Regions from separate parts of the Brevibacillus sp. B_LB10_24 genome, predicted to be linked through region 2. Evidence: predicted binding sites of a transcription regulator. Region 2 holds the regulator's gene; the other holds the start of a gene.

Region 1 (10,322 bases), 250 kb from region 2:
ATATCAATGGCACGTTTTACCACATCCCGAACACGAGCATTTTATATTTTTATTAGGAGAAGCGAAACGGGCAAAAGGTCAACGTTTTGTCCTTATCACCAGCCAGGTCAGAAGATTGAGTGCGGCTAACATGGAAATACGGGCAACCATATCGGCTTTTCCCAAAAAAGCATATGTAACGATCAGATACAAACTGGTAATAAAAAAGCAGATGTTCAGTAGATAAAACATGCGCCAAAGCTTTATCCAATCCATTCGTCCCTCTCCTTGACCATGTAATCTGACTGTTCGCCCAATGCAAAACCCACCGCCTGGCGTTATATCTTTACGGTGGGTTTACTCCAGAACTTCAAGACAATCGGGTGTATGACCCCGGCGTTTTTGACTGTCACAATGTTAAATGTATCGAAGGTTCAAGCCAAATATACCACTTCATTTTATGGTCGACAAGGAATTTGAGCAAAATAATCGGAATATTCGATTTGAATTGGTTGTTATGCTGTTGCTTTCAGCTGCCGTTCTATTGCCATACCCTTACCTAACATCTGTCGTATGGATCGTACAGCCAACGGAACAATGTCCCCGCACGCAGCGCCTCTGGCAGCGGGAACTGATCAATGTACGGATCGGGCGGATACGGTTTGACCGGAGGCAGGTGTATCGGCGGATAGCCTCCCGCCCGAAACGGCTCAACCTGTGGGTAGATATCGTCGTTGCCGAAGTAATTCATCGCTTGATCCCTCCTTTCCTAGAAGTACTTGCGGGTATTGTACTGCTCCTCTACGATGAACAGCGCCTCGCGAAAACGCTGGGAGTGAACAATCTCCCGCTCGCGGAGAAACTTCAATACCTCGATGACATCCGGATCATCCGTCAAGTTGATCAGCCACTGGTAAGTGGCACGGGCTCTTTCCTCGGCGGCAATGTCGTCGGCCAGGTCGGCGATGGGATCTCCCTTCGCCTGGATGTACGCCGCCGTCCAGGGCACGCCGCTTGCATCGGTGTAAAACAGGGCCCTGTCGTGGTCCGCATAATGGCTTCCCAACCCCGCATCACGCATCTGTTGGGGTGTTGCTCCTTTGACCAATTTGTGTACTAGAGTGGCAATTACTTCCAAATGGCCCAATTCTTCCGTTCCTATATCTGTTAACAGCGCTTTCGCCCGTTCGTTTGGCATCGTGTAGCGCTGGTTCAAGTAGCGAAGGGCGGCTGACAATTCACCGTCAGGCCCGCCGTATTGCGTAATTAAAAACTTTGCCATCTGCAAGTCGCACTTGCCGACCCGTACGGGGATTTCCAGCTTCTTTTCATAAATCCACATCGGTGTCTCTCCTTAATACTCAATTTCCCACGGCCAAGGGGTGCTGGTCCACACCCAGCGGTTGGGAGAGTTAGAAAATCCGAACTGCATCAACGGGCCGCACACCGCTTCGTACTCGTGCTTCAGATGGTGCAGCTCATCGGATAAACAATTGTACTGTTGCACGGCACGTTGATCATCCGGATTCATATCCAGGTAAAACTGCAGCTCGATGAGAGCAAATTGTACCTCCTGCAATCTGAGCAGTACATTGTTCTGTCCCATATGTCTCCTCCCTTTTTTCATGCTTACGCTTATACCCTATGCAGATAGGCATTTGTCCGTCCTTGCTGCAGCCGCCCATTTTTTCTTGGGACAGGCAGAATTTGGAACAAAAATGCCGCCTCTAGGCAGAAAAAAAGCCCTCTCCCCTGCCAGGGAAAGGACTGTAGCATGCTAATGTCAACTTGGTTTTAGGCTGCACTTTGCGAGGACATGATGGCCGACAGACAACCCTCTCGCTTCCAACTCTTCTGCGTTCAACAGGTTGAACGAATCAGTCTTGCAGGGCATCGGCATCAATCCGCCAAACGGGCTCATGACTCGACCATTGGTATCGGATTCAATCACGACGTACAATCCCTTGCGCTCCAACTGTTCGATAAACTCCACCCATCGCTTTGCTGTCATTAACCCGGCGTGTTTTGTCAAAATCACGCCCATCTCCTGAGCTAGCATACATATCCCCTTTGTTACTCAAAATATTTTCGTACGGATAATAACATACATTACAGCGAAATTTCATCCCTTGCAAAACGCAAAAATGAACAATTCCGTGAAAAACGTTTGATTTACCTTACTTTCTGCGCGCAGAGATGCTCAATCGCGTTCGCACGCAGCTTTATTCGCTCGAAAGCGCCACCTGATTAGGATGGCGCCGGAGGCTTTGCTACGACTCAAGTTTTTGGCTTTCGTCTTTGGCCATGTGCTCTTGGGCGTAGGCGATCATCTTCTTGACCATATGCCCTCCAATTGTACCCACTTCCCGCGTGGTCATGTCACCCCAACCACGCTCCTCAATGTCATCGTCCAGGCCCAGTTCTTTCGCTGTTTCCATCTTCAGACGATCCATTGCCTCTTCGGCTTGCGGTACAACCAGTCGGTTATGACTCAAGTACGCCACCTCCGGAACTTAGTATTTGTCTGTGTCCGCGCTTTATGAAACCTGCTTTTGACATTCCCTTTCGGGCGTGGTACATTAAGGAACAAATAATTGTATACTGCTTACGTGTAATGATAAAGAGTAGTACATATTGTCTGCTTTCAGAGAGCCTGTGGGTGGTGAAAACAGGCAGTGAGGCAATATGGAATGGACTTTTGAACACCCAAACCGAACCCTCGCGCAGTAGGCTTTGGCGTTTTTCCCTGGCGATATCAGGGCATGAGTGATTTCATTTTTGTGAAATAACAAGGGTGGTACCGCGGTCCATTCGTCCCTTTGACAGGTGACGGATGGGCCTTTTCTAATTTTTTCCAGAAATTTTGCAAGGAGGATGTATCATGGCAACGATTTTTTCCGGCGTTCAACCCAGCGGCATGATTACGCTTGGCAATTACCTGGGGGCCATCAAACACTTCGTGGAGTATCAGGATGAGCATCAGTGCTACTACTGCATCGTCAATCAGCACGCCATCACAGTGCCGCAGGACCCCGTCAAGCTGCGGGAGAACAGCCGCAATCTGGCTGCGCTTTACCTGGCGGTCGGCCTCGATCCCGAGAAGGTGGTCCTGTTCATCCAGTCGGAGGTGCCGGAGCACGCCCAGCTTGCCTGGATCATGCAGACTTTGGCCTACGTCGGCGAGTTGGAGAGAATGACCCAGTTCAAGGACAAATCGCAGGGGCGGGGCGAATCCATTCCCGCGGGGCTGCTCACGTACCCGCCGTTGATGGCCGCCGACATCCTGCTGTACAAAACAGACTACGTCCCGGTAGGCGAAGACCAGAAGCAGCATATCGAGATTACCCGCGACCTGGCACAGCGTTTCAACAACCGCTACCACGAAGTCTTCGTGCTGCCGGAAATCCGCACGCCGAAAGTGGGCGCGAGAATCATGTCCCTGCAGGAGCCGACCAAGAAAATGAGCAAGTCGGATCCCAATCAAAACGGGTTTATCAGCCTCTTGGACGATCCCAAGGAGATTGTGAAAAAGGTGAAGCGGGCCCAGACGGATTCCGACAACCGGATCGCTTTCGACAAGGAAAACAAACCCGGCATCTCCAACCTGATGTCGATCTACTCCCTGTGCTCCGGGCAAAGCGTCGAGGAGATCCAAGCGGCCTACGAAGGCAAGGGGTACGGCCAGTTCAAGTCCGACCTGGCGGAGCTCGTCGTCAGTCTGATCGAACCGATCCAGGCCCGTTACCGCGAACTGGTAGGCAGCGACTATCTGGACCAGGTGCTGGACGCCGGGGCCTTAAAAGCACGCGAAACCGCCTCGCGAACGCTGCGGGAAGTGGAGGCAGCGATGGGGCTGTCGCGGAGATAAATACAGCAAAAGGTGTCGGTATCCGACACCTTTTCCTTATGTCCCTAGCTTCGCTCGACCGCATACAGCGCTTCAAACGGCAGCCAGTCCACCCGGTCCAGCGAGTGAAACTTGAGACGGCCAGCAGCCTGGTCGAGGTGGGCGATGATCCCTGCGTGCCGCTGCATCATCCGCCCGTCGAAAAACGTCACGGTGACGCTGCACTTGTCCCGAAACGCCTGCCATACCTGCTCGCTCAGCTCTGCCCGCTGTTCGTCATCCAGCGTCGGCGGGATGTACCGCGCTTCTTCTGCCTTGATCCGCAAATACAGTTCGCGGTGCTCCGGCAGCACGAATCGGCTGGCGGCAAACAAATTCTCCTTTTTGGAAGTGGGCTTATCTCTCATGTGTCATTCCTCCCGTGTTCTTTCAGCCAAAGCCCGACCCGCTCCCGGCACTCGGCCTGAAGCAGCTCAATGGAATAGACGACTTCCCGCAGATAGCCGCGCAGACGCACCTGCACGCAGTAGCAGCTTCCCTGTTTTCGGCTGGTCAGCAAGATGCAGCCGATTTGGCGGAGCTGCCGTTTCATCCGGTAATGCCGCCTTTCCGCCCACCGGGACAGCTCCTCGACGATTTCCCGGTAGGACAGCTTGAGCGGCGCCGTCTGCATCGCATCCAGGTCGATCACTGCCGCTTTAAACACCAGCCCAAACAAAACACATTCCCGCAGCAGTTCCTGCCAGCCGCCTTCGTCTGTGCCATCCCGAACAGGGCCGCCGCCCCCCGTCATTTATAATGGCCCCCGATTTTGGCCGCCCGCTCCCGCGCCTGCCCGGCCGGAAGCAGCGAGACAGCCCGCAAAATCGCGTCATTGCCGTACTTGGCGCGAATGCTGTCCATCGTGCGTCCGAGGGAGCGCTGCCGGGTTTTATCTTCAAACAAGCTGAGCTGGCAATTGTCATCCGGGGTGAGCTGCCCGAGATGGACGCCTACGCTTCGCACCGGCGTATGCTGCCAATGCCGTTCGAACAGGCGGCAGACCGCGCGGTAGAGCGTCATCGCGTCATTGGTCGGCTCGGGCAGCTTCATCTGCCGCCAAAAACCGGTCGACCGCTCAAAATCCGCGCCCCGGCAGCCGACAGATGCCACCATCCCCATCAGCTGCTTGCTGCGCGAGCGGCGGCAGACCTCTTCACACAGCTCCAGCAGCACGACCTTGATGTCGGCAGAGGTATGGTAGTCCCGGGGCAGCGTCATGTGATGGCCGATCCCCTTTTGCAGATCGTGTGTCCGCGGCGATACCGGCGAGTCGTCCAGGCCGCGAGCCGTCCGCCACAGCACTTCGCCGTTGACGCCCCAGCGGCGGCTGACCAGCTCCGGCGAAGCGGCAGCCAGCTGGCCGATGCGATAGATGCCAATGCGGTGAAAATGCCGCTTCATCCGCGAGCCGACCCCGAACAGCTTCTCGATCGGCAGCGGCCACAGCGTCTCAGGCAGTTCTTCTTGCTTCAGCCAGAAAATCCCCTGCTCCTGTTTTTTGGCAAAGTTGTCGCAGGCCATTTTGGCCAGTACTTTATTTTCCCCGATCCCGACGCGGCAGACGATGCCCGTCTCCAGCCACACCCTCCGGCGAATCTGCTCCGCCAGCGTCCACGGGTCGCCGAACAGCGACAGGCTGCCGGTCACATCGAGGAACTGTTCGTCGATCGAATACGGCTCCACCAGATCGGTAAACGCTTCGAAGATGCGCGTTATCTGTACCGACATCCGCAGGTAGGTCTCCATCCGCGGGCGAACGACGACGAGGTCCCGGCACTTCTGCTGCGCCTTCCAGAGCACCTCTGCCGTCGTCACGCCGTACGCTTTGGCCAGCGGGCAGGCGGCCAGCACCACTCCGCTCCGCCGCTCCGGATCTCCGGCGACGACGATTGGCTTATCGCGCAGCGCAGGATTGGCTGCCTTTTCTACACTGGCATAAAAACTTTGCATGTCTGCGAGAAAAATGATTCGCTTGCCGTCCATGCTGATTCCTCCTGAATGGGAACGTGTGTTCTTAGTTCCATTATACCAAACGTATGTTCTTTTTATACTGCCAATTTCACCCTTTGGCCCGTCAACATTTTGACAAAAACGGACAAGGAGAAGGCGATGTTTTGAGATACAATGATGGAGGGGCATGTCAAAAACTGTGAACGGCTCTGCTATTGTGCTATACTAGTCGACATGGCCTACATAAAAAGCTTCTAACCTGGAAAAAAGGAGTTGGGATCACATGAGCCAAAACGAAGCGGCACTTACACTGGAAGGTTGGTACGCGCTGCACGATTTTCGTAAAATAGATTGGGCGGCATGGAAGTCGATCACGGAAGAGGAGCGCAAAGCAGCGGTGGACGAACTCCTCTCTCTTTCCCACACCTGGGCAGCCAACGAACAGGCCGGCGAGGGCAGCACGGTGATGTACTCCATTCTCGGCCACAAGGCGGACCTGCTCTTTATGTTCCTGCGCCCTACCCTGCAGGAGCTGAACGAGATCGAGACGGCGTTTAACAAGACGCGCTTCGCCGACTATACCACCCCGGACTACTCCTACGTGTCCGTCGTGGAGCTGAGCAACTACGTCAACAATCCTGGCGAAGACCCGAAAGCCAATCCGCAGATTCGCGCCCGCCTCTATCCGGAGCTGCCAAAGTCGGAGCACATCTGCTTCTATCCGATGAACAAGAAGCGCGAAGGCAACGACAACTGGTACATGCTGTCCATGGAGCAGCGCCGCGAGATGATGTACTCCCACGGTCTGATCGGCCGCAAGTACGCGGGCAAGCTGAGGCAGATCATCACCGGATCGGTTGGATTCGACGATTGGGAATGGGGCGTCACCCTGTTCGGCAACGATCCGCTCGACTTTAAATACATCATTTACGAAATGCGCTTTGATGAAGTCAGCGCTCGCTTTGGCGAGTTTGGCACCTTCCTGGTCGGCAACCGGCTGACGGAGGAGAAGCTGCAGAAGCTGCTGGCGATTTAAAGATGAGACGGGAAAAAAGAGCATCTTACGTGGATGCTCTTTTTGTATGCAAAACAATTTCGGTGCGTCCCTTTTAGTTTGCGAACATAGTGGAGGGAGAAAGAGAAAAATGGGTTCGCTCCATTTTTCTCTTTCTCTTCGTTGCTTTTCTCCTTACAAGTGTTCAGTGAAAATAAAGTTTTAGTCTTAGACTGACGATGCATCATTGCGCGAATGAGTCCGGCTAAGCATTCCGAACGTCAAGAAACTCGCCAGCCAGGCGCCGGAGCATGTATTCATTCTGCTGGGCAGCAATGACATCCGGTTGTCGGACAAGCAGAAATTCGTCGAGAGTTATCGCCAACTGATCGGCAATCAATATCGGGTGCAGACGAGATCAATAGCGATTGAAAATGTGTTCAACAATCGTCGCGGTTTTGTTATAATTCGTAAAAAAAAACGGGAGATTTTGTGATGAGATACTACGTAAATGCAGTCATAGCCATCCTGTTTATCATCTATTCATTCTGGAAACTGCATCGTTTCTTCGCCCCGCGAGTTGGTCCCATCGGAAACGGTCCCAGTGAAGAACTTGTCTGGACGGTCTGGGGGCTGTTTGCGCTCTCGATGATTTTGGGATTCGGCACCCTGTTCCACTCCATTTTCCGGATTGTAAAAGAGAAAAAACGATAGTGACACGGACCCGGATGACTCGTTCGGCTCAGCTGGAAAAGAAAAAAGGAGCGGCCGCCGGGGCACACTCCCTTTTCCATGTAAGTGAAGGTATCTTATTTCGCTTGTCCGTACTTGCGGTAAGCGGCATGGTTGGTCGGGCCAAAGCCGATGCCGAGCGAGAATGAGTGGCGAATCGCCTCGGTGATGAACGCTTTGGCCGTTTTGACCGCATCGGGCACGGAGTTGCCTTTGGCCAGCTCAGCCGTAATCGCCGCAGAGTACGTGCAGCCGGCGCCGTGGGTGTTGGGCGTATCGATCCGCTCCGTCTCCAACAGTTCGAAGTCTTTGCCGTCGTAAAGCACATCTACCGCCACGTCGCTGTTGTCCAGCTTGCCGCCTTTTACCAGGACATACTTGGGACCAAACGAATAAATCTGGCGGGCCGCTTCCTTCATGTCGTCCAACGTAGCGATCCGCTCTTTGTTGGTAAGCGTAGCCGCTTCCTGCAGGTTGGGCGTCACTACCGTGGCGGTCGGAATCAACAGCTCCCGCATGGCGCTCACCATGCCGCCGGCGATCAAGGTATCGCTGCCTTTGCAGACCATCACCGGGTCGATCACCACGTTGGGCAGCGCATGCTGCTTGATCTTGCCGGCGACCAGTTCGATGATCTCTTCTGCGTACAGCATCCCCGTCTTCATCGCGTCTACGCCCATCACTTCGACGATGCCCTCGATCTGTTCCTCGATCAGGCTAAGCGGCTGGGTGTAGACATTGTGCGAAAGGTCAGCTCTGGAGACGACGATCGTGGTGATGGCCGTCATGCCGAACACGTCGCGTTCCTGGAACGTTTTCAAGTCGGCTTCCAGTCCCGCGCCTCCTTTAATATCTGACCCCGCGATTGTCAGTGCTCTTTTGATGCTCATCGTTCATTCCCCCTGATTTGGAGATAGTATTGCAGCTCCTGCTGCCGTCATAGTGATTTTACTGTATACTTATGTGTAACAGTCAATATCAGTTTGTAACACTTTTGGAGTTGATACTATTGAAAATTGAACTCAATCGCAGCTCCCACATCCCGCTCGCCCAGCAAATCCACCAGGCGCTGGCCGACCGCATCCTGTCGGGATACTTCCAAAAAGGATCGCGCCTGCCCTCGGTCCGCAAGCTTGCCGGGCTGCTGCACGTAAGCCCGGTTACGGTCATCCACGCCCTGGACATGTTGGAGAAGGAAAAGCTGGTGACCCGCATACAGGGCAAAGGCACGTTTGTGTACGAACAGAGAACGGACGGCCTGGAAGGGCAAAAGCAAGATGCCATGCCTTTGCAGATCCCCGATTATCTCCACCGCTCACAGTACTTGTACTATAATCAGATGCCGGCCGAATTTAATTTTGCCTCCTCATCGGTCGACCCGGCGCTGCTGCCGACAAAGCTGCTCGCCGAAAGCATCCAGCATTTGGCTCGGCATCAGCCGGAAATCCTGGCGCAATACGGCGAGATTCAGGGAGATCTGGAACTGCGTCAGGCGCTGGCCAAGTACTTGACCCAGGAAAGTCTGTTCACCACGCCGCAGGAAATTCTCGTCACCAACGGCTCGCAGCAGGGCATCGACCTGGTCGCCCGCAGTTTTATCGGGCCGGGTGACGTCGTCGTGACAGAGGAGCCCACCTATGCCGCGGCGATTGACGTATTTCGCAGCCGGGGGGCGGTGGTCGTCTCGGTGCCAATGGACGAGGAAGGCATGCGCATCGACAAGCTGACCGCCTTGTTGGACACCTACACGCCCAAGCTGGTATATACCATGCCGACGTTTCAAAATCCGACCGGCAAGGTGATGAGCAATCGCCGGCGCAAACAGTTGCTCGAACTGGCCAACGAACTGGGTTTCCTGATTTTGGAAGACGACCCATGGAGCGAGATTTACTATGATGAAACCCCGCCGCCCCACATCAAATCGATGGATACAAACGGCAGCGTGATCTATTTGAAGGGGCTGAGTAAAATCTTGTCGCCGGGCTGCCGCATCGGGTTTCTCATCGCCTCGGTCAACATCCTGAACCGTTTGATCGTCGCAAAAACCAATGCTGATCTGGGCAACCCCCTGTTGAATCAAAAGGTGATCCTGCCGATTTTGGAATCCAACCGCATCGGACGCCAGTTGGAAGAGCTGCGGAGCACCTTGAAAAAGCGGCGCGACCTGACACTGAAGCTGCTGGGGCAGCAGGCTCCGGCAGGCACCTCCTGGATTGTGCCGAAGGGCGGGTTCAACCTGTGGATTTCCCTGCCTGATTGGGCCAATACGAACGAGCTGTTGGGTGAAGCGGAAAAACGGAACGTCACTTACCTGCCCGGTTCTTCCTGCTATCCTGGAGAGATGGAGTGGAACCATCTGCGGATCAGTTTTTCATTTGTAGACGAAGACCATCTTAAGCGGGGAATTGGCGAGCTGTGTGCGCTGATTGACTCCTACCTCAGCTCGTCCGAGGAGCGTAAAGGGATGACGCCGCTGTTTTAGAACGTAAAAATAGAGGGGACTGCGAATACAAGTTTTCGCAGTCTTCTTCTTGCGAATTTTCATCTGTGATATAATAGTGATATAAATAGTTAGAATGTTCGGTTAATATTTTGCTTTGGAGAGGAGTTGACGACGATAAACCTTCTGTATCTGGAAACCTTTCTGGCTGTTTGCGAGTACCAGAATTTTACCGAGGCGGCAAAACACCTGTACGTGCCCCAGCCTACGGTAACAAATCGGATCCATTATCTAGAGACGGAATTGGGACAAGAGCTGTTTACCAGAGGAAAATCGGG
Region 2 (10,322 bases):
AGCACGCTGCCAGGACCGGCCTCCGGCAATTCGTACTCGGCAAACTCAAGTCTCCCCGGCTCCGTCATGATCGCTACTTTTCCTCTCATTTCTTTCCCTCCCCGCTGCTCGTTCTTATTCGTAGTATCCTTCCGTCGACTTGATAAACTGTTGGAACTGTTCGCCGTCGTGGCCAAACCAAACCTGTGAATTGGTCCTGGCGGCATACGCTTTAATCCGCTCCACGGTATTCACAAAGCCGATTGAGTCGTAGATGATGCCGGGTATTTTCACCGGCGGACCGTAGTTTTGCGCCGAATAGACCGCATCAGAGGCAAGGATGATGCCGCCCGCTCCAGGCAATTGAACATGCAGCCCCAAGAGGCCCCAGGCGTGGCCGGCGCCAAAGTTGAGGATCTTCACGCCGTCTGCCAGCGGCACCTCGTCTTCTCCCGGCTTGATCGGATGCCAGTTTAGGCCGTTTTTTACCCAGGCGTCGATGTCAGCCCAGACGTAGGCGCCCATGTCCTTGTTGATCGCGTACGTTTTCATCGTGTTGGCCAGTTCTGTCTCATGAACGATGATGGTCGCATTCGTAAACATTTCCAGACATCCTGCATGGTCGAGGTGCAAGTGCGAGGCGACCACGTACCTGATATCCTCCGGGCGTACCCGCAGCTGTTCCAAACGGTTGATCAGATAGCATTCTTCCGAAGCGTAGTAGGGGAACAATTGCTGCACACCTTGCGGCCAGCGGCCCTGCTCGCCCATCCCCTCCGGATTGCAGCCGGTGTCAAAGAGAATTTTTCCTTCCGGGTGATCGATCAAGACAGCGTAGACGGGAAACTCGACAAACTCGGCCGGGGTGTTGGGGTCGAGCACTGAAGCCGGTTTGTGCATCGCCACCATAAACCCTTTATCCATTTTCATCCTGCCGGTATCCAGCACGTACAGTTTCGGTGTTGCCATCGCCGCACTACCTCCCTGAATTCATATTTTGCCGACACAGACCCATCTGTCTGATTCGACATGCAGATCCTTTTTTTAGAAGATCCCCCCTGACGTGTTTCACAACGTAAATAGCAAGCTGCGAGCCAAAAAAACCAAAGCGAAAAAACCCGGATACAGCGATAGAATTCGAAATATTGTGTATAATCGCACCAACAAGGAGACTCGTACCGCAAGAGTCGCGATGCGCTGCCGTACCGGCTGGTGTGTCCTACACCACTACTCTATGAGGAAAGGAGAGGTGATTATGAGCAAAGGTTCCATGTCCTGCCCCCGCCCGATCAAGCTGGTCATCCCGAAGGTGTCCCTTCCCGACGTCCTGACACCTGTTCCTGCGGCAGGACATGAAGAAACCCGGCGGAGCGCCGGGCTGAAAGAACGGCTCAGGCTGACGGAGCAACAACTGATCTACGAAGAACTGCAGCGGCATCCCAGTGTCCGTCAGGCGGCTGCCTCGCTGAAGATCGACCACTCCACACTGCTTCGCAAGTTGAAGAAAATGCCCCGGGAGCCTTTAGGTTCATAAAGGAAAAGGAGTATGAGGTTACACCAGGCCGGCCAGCAGCGGCGTCGGGCTCTGGACGGCATAGAGAAGCAACCGGTGCACCGGGCGTGTCATCACGACGTACATTAGCTTGGCATCCTGTTCATTTAGCCCGTAGTGAGCTTCATCTGCATCGAGCAAAATGACGACGTCAAATTGCAGCCCTTTGGTCAGATAAGCGGGAAGAATCGTCACTCCCCCGGGGTATTCTGCATCTTTGTAGCTTAAAAGCTGTACTCCCTCAAGATGAGGCTGCAAAGCTTTCAAGGCTTTTTTTCCTTCTGAAACGGTTTTCGTGACGATCGCAATCGAGGAGTACCCCTCGCTTTGGTATTGACCAACCTGCTGAACCACATCGCCGAACACCTCGGACTGCGTATGGGGACGCAAGAACACAGGCTTCTCTCCGTGGCGCAGAACGGGCTTGGCGAAGGTGATGCCGCTGATCTGGCCGCGCTCCAGGACGTGGTTGGCCCAGTGCATAATCTCTACGGTGGAGCGGTAGCTCTGTTCCAGGGTGTAGTATTCCTGTGGTTGTCCGGCAAACAGCCCGTCGGTCAGCTCCGTCCAGCTTTGCATGCCGCGGTACGAATGGATGCCCTGGGCCATATCGCCGACGACCGTGACCGAGCTTTGCTTGGTCATCAACGTAATTAGTGCAATTTCCAGCGCACTTAGGTCCTGTGCTTCGTCAACAACCGCGTGGTCAAACCGTCCCAGCTTGTCCAGCCCCTCGAACAGGTGTTTGAGGTACAGCAGGGGAGCCAAGTCCTCCGCTTCCAGCCGCTCCTTGGCAAAAATCTCCGCAGAAGTCTGCGTGACGGACTTCACCGTCTCTTCACTGACCGATACGGGAACTGACTGGCGAAGGCTGACCGGATCGGACATTAATTTGATGTAGGCAGGAAAGAACGCAAAGCTCGGCCACTGTTCGAAATAACCTTGAACGATCTGCTCTAACTGGGATTCAAACCTGGTGAGCGCCCTTTTGTCCAAATCGATCTTATGTTCTCGCATATAGGCGAAAAACTGCTTGTTCATCTGTTGTTTGAGGTGCTTGTAGAGGGTGTCGACCCGCTCTTTAAGCGGCTGTTGTCTGTACTCTTCCACGAACAAACGGCGGATTTCGCTTCCCGGAATCTCGAAGACCTGCATCGTCTTTTTGTACGCGAAGCGGAGCGATTTAAACCGGATCTCTTCCTCGACAAGCTTCTTTACATAGGTTTCCATGGTTTGACGACAGGCGAGCGAACCCTTGAACCCCATCCGCTGCCGGGCCGCTTCCGCCTGTTCCGGCGAGACCCCCGGCTCAAAAAACACCAACTGGGACCGCGACGGATCATAGATCCGCCACCCCTTGGGAAAGTCCTTCTTCAGCAGTTTTACCGCCCAGTCAAAAAAAGTGGTCTGCTGGACGTCTTCTACCCCCAATTCCGGGAGGACATCGGATATGTAATGCAAGAAAAGCCGGTTGGGAGCAAATACCATAAACTTCTTCGATGACATGACGTGATGGTAGTTGTAAATCAAATACGACAGGCGGTGCAGGGCGATCGTCGTCTTGCCGCTGCCGGCTACCCCCTGGACCACGACAGGCTGGTTTTTTTCCGCGCGTATGATGCTGTTCTGCTCCGATTGTATGGTGGCGACAATGTCCTTCAAACGGTTGTCATTTGTCTGATTGAGATGGGAAGCGAGAAATTCGTCGATATACCCCTCGTCGAGGAACTCGTCCGGCGCCCCTGCTTCCCGGTTGATCGTTTCTTTTAGCGCTCCGTCGTAAATTCCCTTGATCTTCCCGTCTTCAATCGCGAAGTTGCGCTTTAGCGTTACTTCCCCCCTGACGATTCCTTGCGGGGTGCGGTAGGAAGCCTGTTTGCTCTCGCCGCTGTAATACAAGCTGGCGATCGGAGCGCGCCAATCGACCACGACGGATTGAAAGGAATCGCTCTTGACGATCCCCCGCTTTCCGATATACACCTGATCTCGTTCAAACGTTTCATCCCGGGTGAAATCGATGCGGCCGAAATACGGCTTTAGCCGTGCCTGTTCCAAATAGCGGAGCTCTTTAGACTGAGCGGCAAGCACGACCTGCTTGACGTAATCGTCCGTTGCTTCCCTCAGCCCCTCGCGCAGATCGTCTATTTCTTTATCGATGACAGCGATCGTCTCGTCCAAGTGCATTTGTTCGTCCTGAAAGGCCGGATGGCGGACTGTCACGGTACCTCCTCCTTACACGGCAAAGTTTCCTTTTTATGGTATCAAATTGAGCGGGGCAGCGGCAAATACATCTTTATGGACGGCAAATCCCCTCATCCCGAGTGCATGTACCGGAATGAGGGGGTCTGCCGTAAGTCAATGCTTTATATCGTTCTCATCCACAAAGCGGATGGAGTCCAAATTGGCCTTCAATGATGAGCGTACTGCAGCGATGTACTTCTGCCGAAGCCGCTGTTGTTCCTGTTTTTCCTCGTCGCTTAGTCCTGATTCCTTCGACTTTTTCGCCAACTCGTTAATCCTTTTGATCTCCGCGTCAGTAACCACATCTTTCCCTCCATCTCAGCATCGTCTGTCTATTATAACACACGAATGCCCATTCGTTTACTTTTGTAGGGGAATGATCAGCGTCTGCCCGGGATAGATCGTCGGATCCTCCAGATGGTTGACTTCTTTAAGCAATTGGACGTAATCCCGGATGTCCGCTTTATCCGGGTCGCGGTACTCGGCTGCCAGCTTCCAGAGGCTGTCGCCCTGCTGTACGGTCACTTCCATCCGAATGGCCGCCTGCGGCTCAGAAGCAAAGACAAGACCGCTTAATATGTAAAGGATAAAACAGAAGGTAAACATCATCAATAAGGCTTGTCCGCGCCTAATTCCCAATCGACCCTTGCTTTTATGTACAGTGTTCATCGTAAACAACACCCCACAAACATTTGTTCTGTATTTGTCTTTATCATAATGCGAACATGTGTTCATGTCAACAAAAAAATCGAACTTATGTTTGTCGAACGCAAGATCCCATGGTATAATGTAGAAAAAGATCAGGGAATTGAGGTGTCACTTGTGTCCAAGCTATCCCAACGTCAGCAGGCAATTATCGACTTTATCCGCAAAGAAGTAAAGGACAAGGGCTACCCTCCATCTGTGCGCGAGATCGGTGAAGCCGTCGGGCTGGCTTCCAGTTCCACGGTTCACGGCCACTTGGAACGACTGGAAAAGAAGGGGCTGATCCGCCGCGATCCGACCAAGCCCCGGGCGATCGAGCTGCTGCAGGAAGGCAGCCGCTTCCAGGAAGAGTTCGAACAGCCTGTCGTGCGGGTTCCGGTCGTCGGTAAAGTAACAGCGGGCCAACCCATTACGGCAATCGAAGATGTGGAAGACTACTTCCCCCTGCCAGAACATATCGTTTCGTCCGACAAAGTCTTCATGCTGCGCGTATCCGGAGACAGCATGATTGAAGCGGGCATTCTGGACGGCGACTACGTCATCGTCCGCCAACAGAGCGTAGCCGACAACGGCGACATCGTCGTCGCCATGACGGAAGACGACGAAGCGACCGTGAAGCGCTTCTTTAAAGAGAGAACCCACTTCCGCCTCCAACCGGAAAATGCGGCACTCTCCCCGATCATCCTCGACAGCGTGTCGATTCTCGGCAAGGTGATTGGTGTCTATCGCATGATTCATTAATGCAAAAACGTTCTGTCAAAAAGACAAGGGCTGTACCAAAGCGGACAAATCCGCCTCAAGGTACAGCCCTGTTTTGTATGGCTTGCACTTTTTGCCCCTGCTTGCTTTCGACCGGTCAGATCGCGACAAAAAACCAGATGATCATGATGATCTGGACAGCCACCTTCATCACGGCACTGCTGAAAAAGGCGACCAGCGACCCCAGCCCTGCCATCAACGCCCTCTCTGCCGGCTGATTCTGGAAAATCATCTCGATGGCAAAGACGATCAAGAACGGGAATATGACGATGCCAAACGGCGGGAAAAGGAAAATCCCGAGAATGACACCAGCAATCGCCCCTAATGAAGACCACTTGGAACCGCCGTACTTTTTCACGAAGTACATGCTCATCAATATGTCAGCGCCAAAAATCAAAACGCTCAGCACCGCCATTCCCCACCAGAACGAAGCTGGCAAACCCGCCCCCGGCCCGGCGATGGCAAACTGGTACAGCAGAAAACCTCCCCAGAGAAGCAGGGTATCCGGCAAAACTGGCATGAATACACCGGCGATACTGATCACAAACAAGGCAACTACAATGATCCATAACAATATCTCCATCCCGCTGCCTCCTTTCCTAATACTCTCCCCATTTTTACGTACAGGCTGGCATAAAAGTTACAAATTACCCCGATTTATGCGGCAAACGGCGGCAAAACGCAAAAATGCAGCCTGCTGCTGCCATTTGGCAAGGCTGCATTTTTGCTGCTTCCGGCGACAGCCAGCCAGCTCTTTTCTGCCGAAATGTATACTCCCGTTTCTGCAAATTTCTTAATACGGGTTCCAATTTCATCGCGGACTCGTTGAAATTCCGACCATTCTTTTCCCGCAGGATCGTCAAATCCCCAATGGACACGTTTTACATGAGTTGGTGTGGTTGGGCAAATGGAATCTGCATGGTTGCAAAGTGTCACGACCAGATCCGCTTTGTTTAAAATGGCCGGATCAATAACATCTGAAGTTTGATCGGAAATGTCTATTCCTGCTTCTTGCATCGCTCTGATGGCATTCGGATTGACACCATGAGCTTCAATCCCGGCAGATAGTACATTCCACGTGTCACCTAAGTATTTCTTTCCCCATGCTTCTGCCATTTGACTTCGACAAGAATTCCCTGTGCATAAGAAGTAGATCGTTTTTTTGTTTTCCATGATGTACTCACCTTTTCTGCCTCAATTCGGGTATGTGTTGGCAAAATACTTCCGTTTGAACCATAATGCTACCTGTACCAATGCAATCATTACTGGCACTTCAACAAGAGGACCGATGACAGCTGCAAAAGCGGCACCCGAGTGAATCCCAAACACACCGACTGCTACAGCGACTGCCAACTCAAAGTTATTACTGCCTGCTGTAAACGCTAAAGTCGTAGTAACCGGATAGTTAGCGCCAATTTTCTTCCCCATGTAGAAAGAAATAAAGAACATCACGATGAAGTAAATCAGCAGAGGAATCGCAATGCGAACGACGTCTATAGGTACGCTGACGATGCTTTCCCCTTTCATGGAGAACATGACAATGATGGTAAAGAGTAAAGCAATCAATGTGATTGGACTTATTTTGGGAATAAACACGTTTTCATACCAATGCCTGCCTTTTGCTTTTACCAAAGATAAACGAGTCAGCATCCCTGCAAGAAAAGGAATACCCAGGTATATGAACACCGATTTGGCCACTTCTGACATTGTAATCGAAACAATTGCTCCTTGGATGCCAAGCCATTCTGGAATGATGGTGACAAACACATAAGCATATACAGAAAAGAAAAGCATCTGAAACACAGCATTGAATGCGACAAGGCCCGCTGCATATTCTGTATCCCCTTTTGCCAGGTCATTCCAAACAATCACCATGGCAATACAACGCGCCAAGCCAATCATGATCAACCCTATCATATATTCCGGCTTATCTGGCAAGAAAATGATGGCCAGCAAAAACATCAAGATAGGGCCAATCACCCAGTTTTGTATAAGGGACAGGAAAAGAACCTTTCGGTCGTCAAATACACGCCCCATCTCCTCGTAACGAACTTTTGCCAAAGGAGGGTACATCATCAGAATTAAGCCTGTGGCAAGGGGGATGGAAGTTGTGCCAATTTGTAAGCTGTTCAACCCGCTTGTGAAAGCAGGAACAAAAGTTCCGATAATAATTCCTATAGCCATAGCAAGGAAGATCCAGAGGGTCAAGAAACGATCTAGAAATGATAATTGTTTCATCAAATACTCCTTTTTGGTTTAACAGCAAGAAGCTTTGTTACTTTCTGTATTTGCATCTGTACAGCAAGCTGTGGATTCAATTTTATGAACGTCACGATCAGCCTTTGTGTAAAAAAACTCCCATTCATTGCCGTCCGGATCTGTGACCCAAAATTTATCCTGTAAAGCATAACAGCATGTAGTATCCATCTCGTCACGCGTGAAAAAGCCTTCCTTTTCTAGCCTTTCCTTATGAGCAACGATTTCTTCTGCACTTTCAACTTGGAATCCGAAGTGATTAACTTGATTTCCGCTAACGGCGTCCCGAACATTTAATGTAAAGTTAAGTCCCGGGTTTTCCAATAAGAACTTCGCATAATCTGTCTTTACCTTTACAGGTTCCACTCCAAATACTTTCTGGTAGAATTCAATCGATTTCTCCAGATTCGTTACATGAATCCCAACGTGAACATACTTCATTTCTTACTCCTCCCTTAATTTAGATAATATAAATCAAAAAAAATTGATATAAGTTCTAAAAAAATTAGCAACAACTTCCTTTACCTGTTTTCCTGAAGATACAACAAAGCTCTTCCGATAGCAGTTGATTCACTTCGTCATCATTCAAATCGTAATAACTCCATGTACCTTTTGTCTCTTTCATAATCAGGTTGGCGTCCAGCAAAATCTTGAGATGATACGAAAGCTTGGATTGTGGCATATCAAAAACTTCTGTTAGGTCACATACGCACGTTTTTCCTCTTTGGCAAAGCTCATACATAATTTCTAATCGTTTCCGATCGGCGAGAGCTTTGAATTTCTTCTCGTATTGTTCCATCTTTTGTTTGATATCGTTCATTGGAGATGACCTCATTCATCAATTTTTTTTGATAAACTTATTATAAGCACGGTTCCAAGGAAGATGCAATCATTAGCTTTAAGAAGAACCAGCAAGTTTTGCTCAACAAGCGCATTCCGGTGTGTTACCTTCGCCTGCTCCTCTGCTTTTGCGAAACTGAGAGCTGTTTGCTCTGCCTTCTTAACCATTCCAGTTGGTAGATTAACCTGCTTCTCTTCCCTGACTTCCAAAATTACTTTTAGGTGTTTATGCTCTGACCGGGGCTTTATTTCTGAATATAATGCTGGCGAGAATAGAAGGGAGTGAAAATGGAATGGTTTATCCAACACAGGCACCAACATCCCCGCCACCACAGTATATCCCCCCAAAACCGTCCGTTTCCTATATCGTTGATTGTTTGTACCAATACACGTATGTTTGGCTCTTTAATGGTGATCGTTTTTGGTTTTTTCCGACTCGAGTAGAGTACGGTGAAGTTTCAGGCTATAGATGGAACGGTGCGTTCTGGATTTTTTACGGAATTGACCCTAGATTGGTTGATGCTGTATCTTGCTATCCAACCCCTACCCCTTATTAAGGGATGGGGGTTTTTTCCATTTACCTTTATGCCATTTCCACCACAAGTCATTAGCGCATTTTCATATTCGCCATCACTAGAAAAATGAAGCCGAATAATGTAGTGATGGAGGTGAGTTTACATGAAATACATCAGAAGCAAAATGTTGAAAGGGAAACCCTTAATGAATGATCGTGTCCTGTCCCGTCACGTGCCGGCTACCCGTTGGTATCGTGATACCACTCTAATCAGGATGCTCAGGACCTTCCCCGTATTGTATATCAAACCAGATAAAGGGTCTTTGGGAACCGGGATAATCCGTGTTAAGAGGCTCAGCCGCTCCAAAAGCTTGATTTCAATCAATAACTGGTCTAAAAAGTGCCCCAGTAAAAGTCTCGTAACAGAAGTAAAAAAGAGAATGCTTCGCGGGAAAAAATATCTGATCCAACGGGGTATTCCACTAGCTACCTATCATAATAAGCCTTTTGATCTGCGGGTTGTTCTTCAGAAGCCCTCCAACCGGTGGGTACTTACCTGGATGAGTGCCAAGGTCGCACCAAGGGCTCGTTCAGTCGTCACGAATGTGGCAAAAGGGGCCCGAGATGCACGAATAATGGAAGTCCTGCGAGGAGCCGACCAATCATTTCATGTTTCCAGGGTACTGAAGAAGTTAACCGTCGTCTCCTACAAAATCGCTTATAAATTAGGCTCTCGTTTCCCCATTAGAATCGTCGGATTGGATATGGGAATCGATAAAAAAGGGAAGGTATGGTTTATTGAGGCTAACACCAATCCGGACTTTCGCGGGTTGAAGAAGCTTGATCCTGTTCAATACCGAAGATATCTTCGTGCAAAGCGGCAAATAGAAGCGAAGACCCGTAAAAAGATTTCCCCAAAACGTGCCATCCATACTTCTCCCAAGAAAGTTTAATCCCGCCCTTTTTTAGTAATGCAAGCAGTCATGCTAAAGAAAATAAAATTCCCCTTTCACCTACACAAAAGAAAAAACCCTCACACCTACAGGTGCAAGGGCTCCCTCCCATCAATACATCGTCATGTACTGCTCGCGCTCCCAATCGTGTACACGGGTGCGGAACATATCCCATTCGATTTCTTTCGCTTCGATAAAGTGAACCAGTGCATGCTCGCCCAGCGCTTCGCAAATAACCGAATCGTCCTTCAAGCATTCGATCGCTTCTTTCAAGGTCGCCGGCAGATTGGCTACGCCGTTTTCTTCCCGCTCCTGCTCGCTCATCACGTAGATGTTGCGGTCGACGGCTGGAAGCAGCGGGAGTTTGCGCTTGATCCCGTCGAGTCCTGCTTTGAGCATGACGGCCAGCGCCAGATACGGGTTGGCTGCCGGGTCGGGATTGCGGACTTCGATCCGTGTGCTGAGGCCGCGGGAAGCGGGAATCCGCACGAGCGGCGAACGGTTTTTGCCTGACCAGGCCACA

What was found. The regulator LexA, encoded in region 2, represses DNA repair genes until DNA is damaged. The targets are predictions, from matches to a motif close to CGAACATATGTTCG.
Region 1: the regulator LexA is predicted to act here: its motif matches at 5,898-5,911, upstream of ACI7RC_RS01075 (DNA polymerase IV).

The regions. Positions count from the first base shown of each region.
Region 1 covers NZ_JBJQOQ010000001.1:211,095-221,416, reverse strand. The annotation lists gene ACI7RC_RS01125 (DUF2642 domain-containing protein) at 1-56, shown strand, start outside; gene ACI7RC_RS01120 (hypothetical protein) at 79-255, opposite strand; gene ACI7RC_RS01115 (spore coat associated protein CotJA) at 539-730, opposite strand; gene ACI7RC_RS01110 (manganese catalase family protein) at 749-1,321, opposite strand; gene ACI7RC_RS01105 (spore coat protein CotJB) at 1,334-1,585, opposite strand; gene ACI7RC_RS01100 (hypothetical protein) at 1,763-2,038, opposite strand; gene ACI7RC_RS01095 (alpha/beta-type small acid-soluble spore protein) at 2,250-2,483, opposite strand; T-box leader at 2,585-2,801, shown strand; gene trpS (tryptophan--tRNA ligase) at 2,861-3,847, shown strand; gene ACI7RC_RS01085 (YolD-like family protein) at 3,892-4,233, opposite strand; gene ACI7RC_RS01080 (YhjD family protein) at 4,230-4,619, opposite strand; gene ACI7RC_RS01075 (DNA polymerase IV) at 4,616-5,851, opposite strand; gene hemQ (hydrogen peroxide-dependent heme synthase) at 6,102-6,854, shown strand; gene ACI7RC_RS01065 (hypothetical protein) at 7,308-7,526, shown strand; gene thiD (bifunctional hydroxymethylpyrimidine kinase/phosphomethylpyrimidine kinase) at 7,622-8,434, opposite strand; gene pdxR (MocR-like pyridoxine biosynthesis transcription factor PdxR) at 8,554-10,026, shown strand; gene ACI7RC_RS01050 (LysR family transcriptional regulator) at 10,153-10,322, shown strand, end outside.
Region 2 covers NZ_JBJQOQ010000001.1:465,080-475,401, reverse strand. The annotation lists gene ACI7RC_RS02405 (zinc-binding dehydrogenase) at 1-89, opposite strand, end outside; gene ahlS (AhlS family quorum-quenching N-acyl homoserine lactonase) at 115-948, opposite strand; gene ACI7RC_RS02395 (hypothetical protein) at 1,235-1,513, shown strand; gene ACI7RC_RS02390 (HelD family protein) at 1,532-3,751, opposite strand; gene ACI7RC_RS02385 (DUF896 domain-containing protein) at 3,887-4,075, opposite strand; gene yneA (cell division suppressor protein YneA) at 4,133-4,441, opposite strand; gene lexA (transcriptional repressor LexA) at 4,595-5,218, shown strand; gene ACI7RC_RS02370 (DUF456 domain-containing protein) at 5,334-5,819, opposite strand; partial or broken gene arsC (arsenate reductase (thioredoxin)) at 6,011-6,409, opposite strand; gene arsB (ACR3 family arsenite efflux transporter) at 6,431-7,474, opposite strand; gene ACI7RC_RS02355 (ArsI/CadI family heavy metal resistance metalloenzyme) at 7,493-7,933, opposite strand; gene arsR (arsenical resistance operon transcriptional regulator ArsR) at 7,998-8,312, opposite strand; gene ACI7RC_RS02345 (hypothetical protein) at 8,324-8,665, opposite strand; gene ACI7RC_RS02340 (YheC/YheD family protein) at 9,011-9,799, shown strand; gene glnA (type I glutamate--ammonia ligase) at 9,911-10,322, opposite strand, start outside.